2 regions of the Paenibacillus suaedae genome follow, and region 1 is predicted to be linked to the other one. Evidence: riboswitches for the same ligand, from Rfam matches in the RefSeq annotation. Region 1 holds a riboswitch; the other holds the start of a gene.

What was found. A riboswitch is a leader RNA that binds a small molecule or an ion and turns the genes downstream of it on or off. The one in region 1 is predicted to bind glycine.
Region 2: linked by a shared signal. The riboswitch ahead of RQP50_RS21855 (alanine/glycine:cation symporter family protein) and the one ahead of gcvT (glycine cleavage system aminomethyltransferase GcvT) in region 1 are both predicted to bind glycine.

Annotation. Positions count from the first base shown of each region.
Region 1 covers NZ_JAVYAA010000006.1:270,710-278,558, reverse strand. Annotated here, with positions in the region: gene gcvPB (aminomethyl-transferring glycine dehydrogenase subunit GcvPB) at 1-1,364, opposite strand, end outside; gene gcvPA (aminomethyl-transferring glycine dehydrogenase subunit GcvPA) at 1,361-2,716, opposite strand; gene gcvT (glycine cleavage system aminomethyltransferase GcvT) at 2,713-3,840, opposite strand; glycine riboswitch at 3,942-4,065, opposite strand; glycine riboswitch at 4,069-4,163, opposite strand; glycine riboswitch at 4,327-4,435, shown strand; gene gcvH (glycine cleavage system protein GcvH) at 4,628-5,020, shown strand; gene murI (glutamate racemase) at 5,205-6,038, shown strand; gene RQP50_RS22600 (GNAT family N-acetyltransferase) at 5,998-6,591, shown strand; gene RQP50_RS29390 (DUF5316 family protein) at 6,720-7,022, opposite strand; gene RQP50_RS22595 (VOC family protein) at 7,173-7,849, opposite strand, start outside.
Region 2 covers NZ_JAVYAA010000006.1:108,074-115,922, reverse strand. Annotated here, with positions in the region: gene RQP50_RS21870 (BMQ_0737 family morphogenetic spore coat protein) at 1-269, shown strand, start outside; gene RQP50_RS21865 (aldo/keto reductase) at 455-1,432, shown strand; gene RQP50_RS21860 (pyridoxal phosphate-dependent decarboxylase family protein) at 1,693-3,150, shown strand; glycine riboswitch at 3,346-3,451, shown strand; gene RQP50_RS21855 (alanine/glycine:cation symporter family protein) at 3,598-4,938, shown strand; gene RQP50_RS21850 (sigma-70 family RNA polymerase sigma factor) at 5,100-5,633, shown strand; gene RQP50_RS21845 (DUF4179 domain-containing protein) at 5,630-6,745, shown strand; gene RQP50_RS21840 (alpha/beta hydrolase) at 6,840-7,757, shown strand.

The DNA of each region.
Region 1 (7,849 bases):
TCAGGCTGTTCCTTCGCTTCCTGTGCGATCTGGATCATCACATCGATGAAGCGATCCAGCGTCTGCTTGCTCTCTGTTTCCGTAGGCTCGATCATCATACATTCCTCGACATTGAGCGGGAAGTAGATGGTTGGCGGATGGAAGCCGAAGTCAAGAAGGCGCTTGGCAACATCCAGCGTCCGCACGCCGTACTGCTTCAACCCTTTGCCTGACATCACAAACTCATGCTTGCATACGCCTGGATATGGAATATCGTAATAAGGCGCCAGACGGTGCATCATGTAGTTGGCATTCAGTACCGCGCATTCAGATACACGGCGCAGCCCTTCTGGACCGTAAGTGCGAATATATACGTAGGCGCGCAAGAGGATACCGAAGTTACCGTTATAGGCCTTGACTCGTCCAATGGACAGCGGAGAGCCTTGATCGAATTCATATGAACCATCCTCATGCTTCATCACCGTAGGGGAAGGGAGGAATGGAATCAGTTTGCTCTTCACGCCAACAGGGCCAGCACCAGGGCCGCCGCCGCCATGAGGCGTACTCATCGTCTTGTGCAAATTCAAATGGACAACATCAAAGCCCATATCCCCAGGACGCGTAATACCCATAATGGCATTGGAGTTAGCGCCATCATAATAGAGCAATCCGCCAGCTTCATGAACAATGCTCGCGATCTCGACAATATGCTCTTCGAACAATCCGAGTGTACTCGGGTTCGTGAGCATCAATGCTGCCGTATCAGATCCAACTGCGGCTCTGAGTGCTTCCAGATCAACGAACCCTTGTTCGTTAGACGGTATTGTAATCGTATCTAAGCCAGCTACAGTTGCACTAGCGGGGTTCGTACCATGCGAGGAATCAGGAACGATTACCTTCGTCCGCTGCTCGCCGCGACTCTCATGGTAAGCGCGGATCATCATCAACCCCGTCCATTCTCCATGCGCGCCTGCCGCAGGCTGAAGGGTGACCTTATCCATACCAGTAAGGGCAGCTAGATCTTCCTGCAGCGTGTACAGCAGCTCTAGAGCCCCTTGCACCGTGCTTGTAGGCTGATAAGGATGGATTGCTGCGAGTCCTGTCAGCCTTGCTGCATCCTCGTTAATTTTCGGATTATATTTCATCGTACAAGAGCCGAGCGGGTAGAAGCCATTGTCTACGCCGAAGTTGCGGCGTGATAAGGCGGTATAATGTCGAATCACATCAACCTCATACACTTCAGGCAGCTCAGCCTCTTGACTGCGTAGCATCGAAGTTGGGATAAGCTCATGAATCTCGATTTCTGGAACATCACATTCCGGTAAGGAATAGGCAATACGGCCAGGATGGCTTAATTCAAATATGAGTGCTTGTTCCGGTTTCATACGCAGCTCACCTCCAGCAGGTCAATAAATTGTTCGATGTCTGATTTGGATTTTTTCTCCGTGACCGCAATGAGCATATGTCCTTCCAGTTCAGGATAGAAGTGGCCAAGATCCAAGCCGCCGATGTATCCGTTGTCCAGGAGCATAGACTGCAATCGATCCATGTCAGTACCTTGCGGGAGACGAAGTACGAATTCATTGAAATAAGGCGCTTGGAATGCTAATCCCAGATTGGGCTTGTTATTGATATAAGCAGCTGCATAATGAGACTTCTGTATATTGAGCTTCGATACCTTTTGCATTCCCATCTTGCCCATGACGGACATATAGACGGAAGCAGCAAGAGCAAGAAGTGCTTGGTTTGAGCAGATGTTGGATGTCGCCTTCTCGCGACGAATATGCTGTTCTCTCGCTTGGAGTGTTAGAACAAATCCACGCTTGCCATCCAGATCCTTGGTCAAGCCGACAATCCTGCCTGGGATGCGGCGCATATAGGGCTCTGCAACGGCAAAGAAACCGCATGTAGGACCGCCGTAAGATGCTGCAATGCCAAGCGGCTGGGCATCTCCAACACATACGTCGACACCTAGTTTGCCAGGACTCTCCAACATAGCAAGACTCAGTGGATTCGTACTCATGATGAGCAGGCCTTTATTTGCATGTGCAATCGGTTCAATGGCGCGCACATCTTCAATGCATCCGAAGAAGTTCGGGGACTGAATCAGTACGGCAGCAGTCTCGTCCGTGACAGCACGCTTCAGCTGATCAAGGTCAGTCACGCCGTCTTCATATCCAATCTCGACCACTTCAACATTAAGTCCTCGAGCCATTGTGCGAACAATCTGTCTCGCTTCTGGATGGACAGTGCTCGAGATGACAAGCTGCTTGCGCTTCGTTGCGCCGACCGCCAGTGCCCCAGCTTCTGCAAGTGCAGTAGCGCCATCATACATGCTGGCATTGGCAACAGCCATACCAGTCAGCTCGCATATATAGGATTGAAATTCAAAGATTGCTTGCAATTCACCCTGACTGATTTCAGGCTGATAGGGTGTATAGGCGGTATAGAACTCTGATCTAGAGACTAGATGCTGAATGACTACAGGGATATGATGATCGTATATGCCAGCACCAAGGAAGCTGGTATGGCTCTCACTGTTAGCATTGCGGGAGGCCAATTCCTTCATATGCTTCATCATGGCTGCTTCATCTAATGGTTCAGACATGGGCAGTACTCCATTGTAACGAATGGAGGCTGGGATATCGCGGAATAGCTCGTCAATGGAAGAGATGCCGATCTGCTGCAGCATGTCAGCCTGATCTTGTTCCGTCACTGGAATGTAACGATGCTTCATGATGGATTCGCTCCTTTGGCAGGGGTCGGGATTCGTTTATAAAATGGAGTCGAGACGACGCGGGCTTTCAACTGCTTGCCGCGAATTTCGACAAGAATTTCTGTATCCAATTCAGAGAATGCGGATTCAATCAAGGCTAGCCCTAGATTGCGCTTTAATGTCGGCGACTGTGTTCCTGTTGTAACTTCTCCGATCACGCGCCCATCTGCAAGCACTGGATAATGGGAGCGAGGAATGCCTTTGTCGATCATCTCGATGCCTACCAGCTTTCGTGCCGGTCCATCGGTCTTCTGCTTCGTTAATGCTACACGGCCGATGAAGTCGCCCTTATCCAGCTTGACGAATCGTGCTAGTCCTGCCTCAAGCGGCGAGATATCGGCAGTAATTTCTTGTCCATAGAGGGGCAGACGTGCCTCGAAGCGCAAGGTGTCTCTAGCACCAAGCCCTGCTGGGAGCAAGCCGAACGGTTCGCCCGCGCGAATCAGCTCATTCCATACGTGCGCTGCATCTTCTGCGGACAAGTAGAGTTCGAAGCCATCTTCACCGGTATAGCCTGAGCGAGACAGCAGTGTTGATACGCCGCAGACTTGAGCATCCGATAGGAAATGGAATGGAGCGAGCGAATCAATAGGTGCCTCAGTTACCGCAGCAAGAATCGCTTGGGCATTCGGCCCTTGAAGGGCAAGCAATGCTGTGCGATTCGAAACATTGGTCAATGTAACGCCATGAATCAGATGCTTCTGCAGCCATGCATAGTCTTTATCAATGTTGGAGGCATTAACGACGAGCATGTAACGGTCGCTCTTCATCTGATAAATGAGAATATCATCGACAACTCCTCCGTCAGGGTAGCACAGCAGCGTATATTGTGCTTTGCCATCCTCGAGCCGCGATACATCATTTGTTGTCATCTGTTGAAGAAACGTCAGGGAGGCAGGGCCGCTTACGATAAATTCACCCATGTGGGAGACATCGAATAGACCTGCATGTGTACGAACTGCTTCATGCTCTCGTTGAATGCCGATAAATTGAACAGGGAGCTCCCAGCCGCCGAAGTCAATGCAGCGTGCACCCGGATAAGCAGAGTATTGATCAAATATTGGCGTTCTCTTCAATTGACTCATGAATTCACCTCGATACGCGTATTTGGACTAATTATCGGTATACGAACATAAAAAGGACAGCCGAAAGAAAAGTGGATGCATCGCATCCTCTCATTCTCTCGCTCTGTCCTTTGTACCTGAGAGTGTCGCCGATTGTCGCAAACAAATTGTTTGTTTCCGTGTCTACCATCGACTTTCCCCTTGGGTGACTGTATTCGTTTTCATGAATAGCAGTGCTCTCCAGAGGTGCGTCCGGTAAAAGTCCTTTTGCCTGAGAGATTCACCCATTCAGGCTTACTCCTTCGGCGCTGCTATGTCTCAGCAGTCTCTCCCTTTACCATCATTCGCCATTTTCAGCTGTCATCTCTACATTAGTTGAGCTTTCCACACTTTGTCAATTGATATTTTCTTCACAACTGATTTCATAGCTTGTCATATTGACAATCATGCATATCTTGCAATAATCTAATGGTGTTATAATTACCCAGTTTAATCGTAATTCGCGAACGAGGAAGGTCGGGAGAGTTTGACAATTGCGATTGTCAACACCGAAGGAGCAAGTTGCCAGCCGCCGATTGGCAATGAATCTCTCAGGTTCCATAACCGCCATTCTGACGCAGCTCTGGAGAGTGCATTTCTATGCCGCCAAAGGGGTAAGTTCAACCGCAGTTGTGGCTGTGGAGGAACGGGAACTCTCAGGTACCGAGGACAGAGAACAAGGCGACAAGGCCGCTTCCTGTCCATTTTTACGATCTCGATTGGATAGACGGCCTGATGAATGACATTATGAATGAAATGGGGCGTTGACATGAGTGAAGTGAAGAATGGATTGCTGTATAGTGAAGAGCATGAATGGGTAATTGCCATAGAAGGCAATACGGTACGAGTTGGCATTACAGATCATGCACAATCCCAGCTGGGAGACATCGTATTCATCGAATTTCCGCCAGTAGGTACCAGCTTGTCCGCAGGGGACAGCATGGGATCAATTGAATCGGTGAAGACTGTATCTGAGTTGTACTGTCCGGTATCCGGAACAATTACGAAGGTCAATGATGGATTGGAAGCGTCGCCAGAGCTTGTGAACAGCAGCCCCTACGAAGATGGATGGATTGCAGAAGTTGAAGTAGAAGGCAGCGTTGAGGAAGCTGTGAAGCACTTGCTGAATGCAGAGCAGTACACGAAGCTGATAGATGAATAGTTGAATAGTTGAAGGAACAATAGGTTGAGAACTAAGAACCTGCTGTACCGGTATCATGCTGGTGCAGCAGGTTTTTTCATTTGCTTTCTGACAAATTTCGATAGGATTCACCGCCGAAAAGGAGTACAATATAAGCATCGACAACTAGATGTTGCAATGCTAATAAGAATGCTAGGTGAATGGAATGACAATCGCTTTTTTTGATTCTGGAATCGGTGGAATAACCGTGTTGGCTGAGGCTATGAAGCATATGCCGCATGAACAATATTTATTTTATGCAGATACGCTGCATGTCCCTTATGGGACGAAATCTCAATCCGAAGTAATGCGCCATGTAGATTCAGCTGTGGAAGACATCATGCAGCACAATGTGAAGGCGCTTGTTATTGCGTGCAATACAGCGACAAGCATCGCAGCGTCAGAACTAAGACGGAAGTACGACATTCCGATCATCGGGATGGAGCCAGCAGTCAAGCCTGCCGTGGAAATGAATCGCGACAATGGCAAGCGTGTGCTTGTATTCGCGACAGCGTTAACCTTAAGTCAGAACAAATACCATACATTAATCAGTCGAATTGACGAAGAACATATTGTGGATTCGATTCCCTTGCCGGAATTGGTAGAGTATTGCGAGCAGTTAAACTTTGATAAGGGAGTGATAGGAGACTACTTCGTGCATAAGCTTGCTGGATTGGATTTGAATCAGTATGGAACGATTGTGTTAGGATGTACGCATTATCCCTATTACAAGCACATATTGAGAGACATTATCCCTGCTCATATCCAGCTTATAGACGGCAGCCATGGCACCGTGCAGCGTCTAGCACAAGTAATGCAGGAAAACCAGCTTAAGCAGTCATCGGATACGTCAGTTCGCCCTTCAATTCAATTTATGTGTTCAAGTCATGAGCAGAAATACATAGACAAGTTACAGACTGCACTCTATACCTATCAGACCTTCGGGGGAATGGATACGAATGAACAATCAATTGTTCGAGCTGACGGGGAGCAGTGCTAAGCTGATCCCGATGCTTCCTGAACATAAGGAAGATTTATACGAAGCAGCATCTCATCCTGATATTTGGCACTACTTGCCGCGCACCATCCGCAGTCTTACGGATGCAGAACGAGTGATTCATGATGCTGTTCTGAACCGCGAGAAGGGGACTGAGTATCCATTCGTTGTCATTGATCAGCTTACAGAGCGAATTATTGGCGCGACGAGAATAATGAATATGTCTGCCTTGCATCGATATGCCGAGATTGGCGGCACATGGTATCACCCTTCTGTATGGCGTACTCGCATCAATACAGAGTGCAAGTATTTGCTGCTGCAATATTGCTTTGAACAGCTGCATACGATTCGTGTTCAGCTGACGGCAGATGTGCGCAATGAGCGCTCGAATCGCGCCATTCAACGGTTAGGAGCCGTATACGAAGGGAAATTGCGCCGACATCGGGTGATGGAGGACGGGTATATTCGCGACTCGAATGTGTACAGCATAGTTGATGAGGAATGGCCACAGGTGAAGGAGAGGCTCGAGCAATATTTGCACCAGGTGTATGTGTAGTTATAGTTATACCGCTATTCAATCGTTCAATTCACAGTTATGTATCAATAAATACAAAGAGAGGATGTGCCCGCCAAGTAGATGGGGCTAACATCCTCTCTTTCTTATATGATGATTAAGCCGCTCGCTTATAGGACAAAAGTAAAGATAATGATGGATGTTATAATACTCGGCAGCCCAATTAAAAACATCGTACCGCTGAATTTAATATTTCTTCGATGGTCTTCTTCTGGAATATGGCCCATATTAAATTTAAGCTTCGTATCATCCCTGAATAGACCCGAGAAAAGGGAACCGACTACCCACAACCCTAAACCTAAATAGCAATTGATGTTGAATAAGGAGCGGAGATCTCCATTTTGCCAAATGTACACATACAATACTGAAAGTACAATGAAAACGAGCCCAATTGCAATACGTCGTAAGATCATATCACACCTCCTCGAATTCCACTATTACCCATCATACACCAAATTCAATCTATGTGAAAGTTAGATCAAATTTAATTCGAATAAAATCAATCAAAAAAACGAGTATTGAATTTATGATGGTGAACAAGGAGACTTATGAAGCCAGCATCCTTACGAAGTTACTTGTACACCCTGAGATGTACACAGAATACGGAATGTATCGCTATCCTTCTTCAAAACTATGGCGTTAAACCCTGATGTTTCATTTGTATCGGTATGGTGAAGTGATAGCCAACCACGATCAAGCAAGAATATCCGATCCAGGCTGCCGGAATCTGTTGCAATGGATGCTTGCATCTGGTAGGCGCTGGAATACACAGATAAATCCTTTTCAATATTCGTTGTTTGAATTTCGACTCCAGTCAATGTATATGAACTAGGCCAGACACGCGATTGCTCGTACTCGATTAACCATGGCATGTGTGGTCCAATGTAGGCCGTCTGAAAAGAGATGCTGGTTCCGTCTTCTAATGGAGCGAGTTGATGGTTAGGTCCTATGTAAGGTATTCCTAGACTTCTTGCAGGTTCAATAAATGAAGGCAACCCTCCTGTTACTTCTAATGCGACTCCGAAAATCCCTGCACGTTGAGAGGCAAATGCAGCGAATGCTGAGCCCAATGGCGTCTTCTGTGCTTCTTCTAAATCCTCTAAGGCGATGAGTTCAATAAATCCCTCTCTTAAATAGGCAACCTGCCCAATTGTTCCTGGGAACGGAATGACTTGCTTCGTAAATATAATGCCAGTAGTTTCTTGAATAAGATGGACTGCTTGAGACAAATTAGGTACTG
Region 2 (7,849 bases), 160 kb from region 1:
ATAACGAGAAAGTATCACTCTGCTTACCGCTCCCATTAGATGAATCCAACATTACTTCTCAAATATTCGATATCCATTGTGCTGCACGAATTACTGAGAGCTTAACGATTGAGTTGCAATTGGATTGGTGTTTGGAGCTTATTGTGAAATTTACAATACCGCTGATGGTTGAAGCGACATTCTGTCAACCTAGGGCATTAATCCCGATACCGGAGTCATGCAGCATCAGCCTTCCATTGCAATGTCCGACGATTTTTCCATTCGTATAAATGTCATGTAATCCATAGAGATTCTGGATTCTTTATTGTTGTTGAGAACTCATGCTTGCATGAGTTTTTCTTTTTGTGCGCGGAAGTGGAATCATAAGGCAGACACATATTTGATCGGATTCAGATCAAGGGGATAGCTTGTGATATAATTACTGCTAAATAAGGAAAGCAAGGAGTTGATCGTCATGCAATATCGTCGTCTTGGCAATAGTGGATTGAAGGTGTCTGTGCTTGGATTAGGAACAAATGCGTTCGGCAAGCGGGCCGACAAGCAGGCTTCGACTCGGATTATTCATCAAGCGCTGGACTATGGCATTAACTTTATTGATACGGCTAATATTTATGCTGGTTCAGAATCAGAACGCATCATCGGTGAGGCGCTGACAGGCAATCGACACAATGTCGTGCTGACAACGAAGGCAGGATTAATTCGAGGACAGGGGCCGAACGAGCGCGGGTCATCTCGCTTTCATTTGCAGCAGGAATTAGACAATAGCTTGAAGCGGCTAAATACCGATTATATTGACCTGTATCAAATACATTCATTTGATCCGCATACTCCACTTGAGGAGACGCTGCGGACGCTTGATGATATGATACGTTCAGGCAAGGTGCGGTATATCGGAGCGTCTAACTACGCTGCTTGGGAGCTGATGAAGGCGATTGGCATCAGTGAACGGCTTGGTCTGAATCGTTATGTGTCCATGCAAACCAGCTATTCACTAGCTGATCGAACGCCAGAACTGGAACTGGTTCCGCTATGTCAGGATCAAGGGGTGGGAATCATTCCATATTATCCGCTTGCAGGAGGAATTCTGACAGGAAAATATCGAGTAGAAGATCAGAAGCCAGCTGGCTCACGAGCAGATACGGATCCGAATTTCTACAAATTCTTCAATGAAGAACGGTTTGCGTTAAGTGAACAGGTGAGCGAATTGGCAGCGGATATCGGCTGCAGCCCAAGCTCGTTGTCATTAGCTTGGCTTATGCACCAGCCTTGTGTATCGACAGTCATTGTAGGAGCGACGAAGGTGGAGCAGTTAGAGGACAATATAACGAGTGTCAATGTCGAACTTAATGAAGAACAGTTGAACCGATTGGATGAAATAAGCCGTCGATATCGGTATGGTGAACCTTTTGCTGTATACCGATTGCCTGAGTAAATGAGAAAGTAAGGAAGCAATAGACACCGTCTCTAGATAATAGGGGCGGTTTTTTTGAGTTGAGATTTCGAAATCTTGCGCTCATATTCAAAATACGATGTAAATGGTAGGACGGTATGTATAATAGGGGGATAAATGGCCTGTCCTCATAGCGAACTGATAAACTGTACCTGTTCAATTGTCGTCTTGGTCGGTAAGCTATTATTCAATTGGAACATCTTTCTTGAATTGAACAGTGGAAGGGAGTTGCTGGAATCTGTATGCTTAGACAGAATCCGATCTTGGATCTATCAACTGAGGAACAGTATATGCTAGGCTCATATACGTTAGAGAAAATCAGTCAGTATCTATCATACACCGACGAGGTAGTAGTTGCCCCTGAATTAATCCCGTCAGAAATCGTGCAGTATGCGGAGCAAATTGACTTTGCTGCTCCTGTCAAGCCTCAAACTGCGGTTCAGCATGTTATAGAAGGACTGCGTCGATATCAAGTGCACACAGCACATCCAGGATATTATGGCTTATACAATCCCCGTCCGAACTTTATGGGGATTATGGCAGACACGATAACAGCGGCGTTTAACCCCCAGCTTGCTGCATGGAGTCATGCGCCGCTCGCGGTAGAGATTGAGAATTACGTACTGCGTGAGCTCGCCGTTCAATTTGGTTACCCGCGTGATGTTGCTGATGGAACTTTCACGACTGGGGGAGCGGAAGCTAATATGACTGCTGTCTTAACGGCTCTATCTTATCATTTTCCAAAGTATGCAACAGACGGATTAGCAGCTCTGGAGAAGCCACCCATTCTGTATGCTTCTGAAGAGAGTCATCATTCATTGGTGAAAGCGGCTCGTTCCTGTGGGCTTGGAACGAATTCAATTCGCTCCATTCGTACGAACGATTCCTTGCAAATGGATATAGACGCGTTATTAGAACAAATACGTATAGACCGCGCGCAGGGTTTTGCCCCATTTCTTATTATTGCTACAGCGGGAACGACGGGAGCCGGTGCAATTGATCCGTTAATGGACATCGCAGCAATAGCGGAGCATGAACAGATGTGGCTTCATGTAGATGCTGCTTATGGCGGTGCAATCGTGTTGGATTCCGAAATGTCCTACCATGTGGATGGTATCCAGCAAGCAGATTCAATCGCGTTTGATGCTCATAAGTGGCTGTCCGTTCCGATGGGGGCGGGCATGTACTTCACACGGCATTCACGTATATTGAATGAAACCTTCCGTATAACGGCAGATTATATGCCGAAGGAGGGAGGAGAGCTGCATACGATCGATCCATATACGCATTCCATTCAATGGTCACGGAGATTTATAGGATTGAAGCTGTATCTATCCCTGGCTACTGCGGGTTGGGAAGGATATCGGGCTGTCTTGCGACATCAAATTGAAATGGGCAAGCGATTCAGAGAAGAATTAATGCGATCTGGCTGGACAGTTGCCAACGATACCGTGCTGCCTGTCATCTGCTTTCTTGATCAAGAAGCATGGGAACGAAACGATCAGCATTTCGCTCTAATTGTGAATCAACACGTATTGAGCACAGGGAAAGTGTGGCTATCCGTATTTACCATTCATGGTGTACCAACGCTGCGTGCATGCTTTACCAATTACGATACGAGCGAACAGAATATGAAAGAACTCATTCATTTATTAAATGAGGCCAGATCCCTATATTACAGTCAACGAGCACATGTGTGATAAATGGTATGGGATAAATTACAATGCAGTGGATCATTGCACAATGATAGTGTGTCTACTATAATGTTACCTACAACTTTATAACTGGATGAAGTTTGCGGGAGATAGACGAATCGTCTAGCCGAAGGGGTAAGCTCTCAGGCGCCTAGGCATATCGAACCTTGAGCTCGAGTATGTATAAGCAGGACCGTAAATGGACAGGACTCTGGAGAGACTCCATGATTGGGGCACCGAAGGGGCAAGGCGAATTGAATCTCATGAATTCGTTAAAACTCTCAGGTAAAAGGACAGGGATGCAGAAGCGTAGAAATCGTAAGTCATTGGTATGATGATCTTATTTAGGTATGTCACTTACGTCAGGTTATTTATTCTGCACACATGTCCCCAGGGTCAAATCATTCGATTTGACTCTTTTTATTATTCACAAAGAGGGGAACTGATTTGACAATGATGGAACAATGGTTAGACAAATTGAACAACATGGTATGGGGAGCACCGCTTCTTATTTTATTAGTAGGAACGGGAATTTTATTAACGATCCGCTTGGGAGCGCTACAGTTGTTCCGCCTGCCGCTCGCCTTGAAGTTAATATTCAAGTCGAAGAACGAGGGAGAAGGGGATGTATCCAGCTTCGGTGCATTGGCTACTGCGTTGGCGGCGACAATTGGAACTGGTAATATCGTGGGGGTTGCTACTGCAATAAAGGTGGGTGGACCCGGTGCATTGTTCTGGATGTGGGTTGCTGCATTCTTCGGAATGGCCACCAAATATGCGGAAGGATTGCTTGCTGTCAAGTATCGCAACATTGATGACAATGGACAAGTGCTAGGCGGTCCTATGTATTATATTGAGAAGGGACTTGGCATGAAATTCAAGCCGCTTGCTGTGTTCTTTGCGATTAGCGGAGTACTGGTTGCCTTACTTGGAATTGGTACATTTCCGCAAATTAATGCGATCGTCACTTCTACAGAAGCAAGCCTTGGTGTACCTGCAGTAGTCACTGCGGCAATCGTCACTATCGTGACCGCGCTTGTTACAATTGGCGGGATTCAGAGTATATCGCATGTGACGACGACAATTGTTCCTGTCATGGCTATTATCTATTTTATCGCGAGTTTTGTTGTGCTTATTGCATTTGCGGATCAGATACCGCACGCACTGTCGTTAATTTTCCATGGCGCGTTCAATGCAACAGCAGCAGGTGGCGGCTTCTTGGGAGCAACGGTTATGATGGCGATCCGCAACGGGATTGCAAGAGGCGTATTCTCGAATGAATCAGGTCTCGGAAGCGCACCGATTGCGGCCGCGGCTGCGAAGGTGAAATGGCCGGCTGAGCAAGGACTCATATCAATGACCGGAACATTCATCGATACGATCATCGTCTGCTCGCTTACAGGATTAACATTGATTGTAACGGGTGTATGGAATGGCCCAATGGAAGGAGCGGCCATGACACAGGCAGCATTTGATGCTGCGCTGCCATACGGTTCCCTCATTCTTATGTTTTGCTTGATTTTATTTGCATTTACGACGATTCTTGGCTGGAACTATTACGGCGAACGGTGCATGGTTTATTTATTCGGTGTCAAATCGATTCTGCCGTACCGCCTTATGTTCATTGCGATCATTGGCTTTGGGGCATTTATCAAGCTGGATATGATATGGAAGCTTGCTGATATTGTAAATGGATTAATGGCGCTGCCGAACTTAGTTGCACTGCTCGGTTTGTCTGGAGTCGTTGTGTCTGAGACGCGTCTATATTGGAAGCATAGGGAATCCGAAAAATAAATAGAAGCAGGAAGCTATTCCTGTTCTTAAGTAAACTGCCAAATGCATGAAAGTGAACATTTGGCAGTTTTTTTGCGTTTAATGAAACCTTTTGCCTATCTTGTGCATCTAATTGACAGTTTGATTCGCGTGTATGGGGTAAAGAAGGGAGTAGAAACGGCTTGCATAGCGATATAGAGACAGAAGTGAGATTGGCTAAGGAAGGTAACAAAGAAGCGTTTATTCGACTCATCAAGCAGCATGAAGCCCAAATGTTCAACATGGCCAGGTCGATCGTCAGAAGGGATGAGGATTGTGCAGATGCGATGCAGGAGACTGTGCTCAAGGCTTATCGCGCACTGACCAACCTAAATCATCATGCCTATTTTAAGACTTGGCTCTTTCGGATATTGATCAATGAATGCAATATGATATTGCGGAAGCAGGCTCGCATCATCATGCTGGCTGAACTCCCAGAAGTTGGTGTTGCCACGGCTGAATACAGTGATCATCTTGATTTGCGTCAGGCGATCTATCGGCTTGAGGAAGTATCTCGCAATATTGTTATTTTGTTTTATTTTCAGGATTTGCCTATGCATCAGATCGCCGAGATGATGGATATGTCCGTGGGCGCGGTGAAGACACGGCTGCATCGGGCACGTCACACGCTCGCAGAATGGCTGGATGATACTGAAGAAAGGAAGATGAACGGATGAAAGACATACAACTGCCTATCGATCAGCGACTGGAACAGCTTAGGGAACCATATATTAGCGAGCTGCCAGAATCCGTTCGCAACCGGATGGATCGGACATACCAGATCATCGACGAGATGCTTCCTGGACGGAAGAGAAGAAGTCGGAAGAACCGCTGGCTGCGCAGAGTGTTGATTTCAACAGCGGGTGTAGCGAGCCTCGGGATTGTCATGATCTTCTCGGGTCTTGCCTCTCCAGCGATCGCACAGACGTTGAAGCAGATTCCGTTCATGAATAGCGTATTCAAACTGGTGGGGGATCTTGGCTTGCAAACCGCTGGAGAGAAGGGGATGGTCACCTCAGTCAATCAGCGCGTATCCCATAAGGGAGTGACGCTCACGATTTCTGAGATGATGTATGATGGCAGCAGGCTTTCTCTAGTGCTCAGTAGAGAAGATGCGAATGCGGCGAAGGAGTCTTTTTTTCAGTTATGGAACAAGCAGCGCATGCTTAGCAAGCGGGCCAATAATATCGATTTTTATATGGGAGACAAGCAGATAAATACCGGGATGGGACTGCAGCCGGGTGGGGAGCATGCTCCGCAATCGATAATCGTTACCGCTTTAGATTCTGCTGATCTCGAGCTTCCAGACTCGTTCGAAATGAAGATGGTCGTGTATTTGGCTGATGTGGATGAGAATTACGAGTTCCTCTTCCCGATCAAGAAGGATACGGAGCGAACGATTATCCTGAAGACATCAGAGACCAAATCACATGATTCGATAAATATGACGATCGATCGAGTCGAAATTACCCCCATCACAACCCGCTTGCTCGTCGGTGTCCACGGGGCAAGCGGAGAAGAAGATTATCGTAAAATGCTGGATGCAATACCGGATAACTATAAAGTTGATGGGTTCCTCAATCTTGAGTTCGATATCGAGGATGAGCAGGGAAATGAACAGAATGCAATTGCTGGGAATGGTTCAGGAGAAGGAAAAGGAATGGTGTTCTCAACCTCTTACGAGCCGTTCAAGGTGAAGCCTAGCTTTATCGTCATTAAGCCGTTTGTAAGAAAAGGCCCGGATAAGAACTATATTCCACAGCTGGAGTTCAAGCTGCCCGTTCGATGAGAGGATTGCATTCCTCGATCATTCGCGTGTAACATGAATATTGATGGAATTATGCCATTACATCATGTATTTCAGTCGGAGGAGAGTTCACATCATGGAGCGCTTGAATGATTTGGAACCAGGTATTCGAAGCATCGTTAAGGATTTTATTGAATCAGGACGTCCTTCTGCGAGACAGCAGAGCTATCAGGATCGCCGTCAAGGTTATGTACAATCGGTTGTGTTGGCAGGAGAAGCGGAGCCTATTTGGAAAATCACCGATCATACGATCGATTCCATTCCTTTACGCATTTACCGACCGTCGTATGAGTCTAATCTTCCTGTTATGATCTATTATCATGGCGGGTGCTTTGTGAGCGGGGATTTCACAACTCATGACCGCCAGTTAAGAGCATTAGCTAACAAGGGGAACTCGATCGTGGTAGCGGTAGATTACCGCTTGGCACCAGAGCATGCCTATCCAGCAGCTCATGATGATGCCTATAAGGCTGCACAAATTGTGCGTGAGCATGCCGTATCATGGGGAGGAAATCCGAACGATATTACACTGGCAGGTGATAGTGCGGGCGGACACATTGCGCTAGTAACGTCCTTGCGGCTCAAGGCGCAAAAGGAATGGATGCCAACAAGACAAATCTTGATATATCCGATGTTGGATGCAAGCGGAGCAAGCGATAGTTATCAACGGTACGGAGATGATTACGTGATCACTCGCGACGCACTGCTCAGCGGTTTTGAAGCTTATTTCGGAGACATTCCGGCAGAACATCCAGAGGCAAGTCCTATTCAGCGCAGCGAATTGGAAGGATTGCCATACACACATATTCTTCTTGCCGAATTCGATCCTCTTGCAGACGAGGGAGAAATGTTGTATCGGCGGCTGCTTGATGCAGGAGTTGGTGCAGAGTGCAGGAAGTACTTCGGTGTCAATCATGGATTTTTCCAACTCGCGGGCATAAGCGGCGCTGCACGGACGGCCATCCAGGACGTTGCCTCTATTATGACGAGGTAACAATAGATACAATCATTTGCTTGAACTAGATATAGAAAATTTGAAATAGATATAGATATAGATATAGATATAGATACAGATAAAAAGAAGAG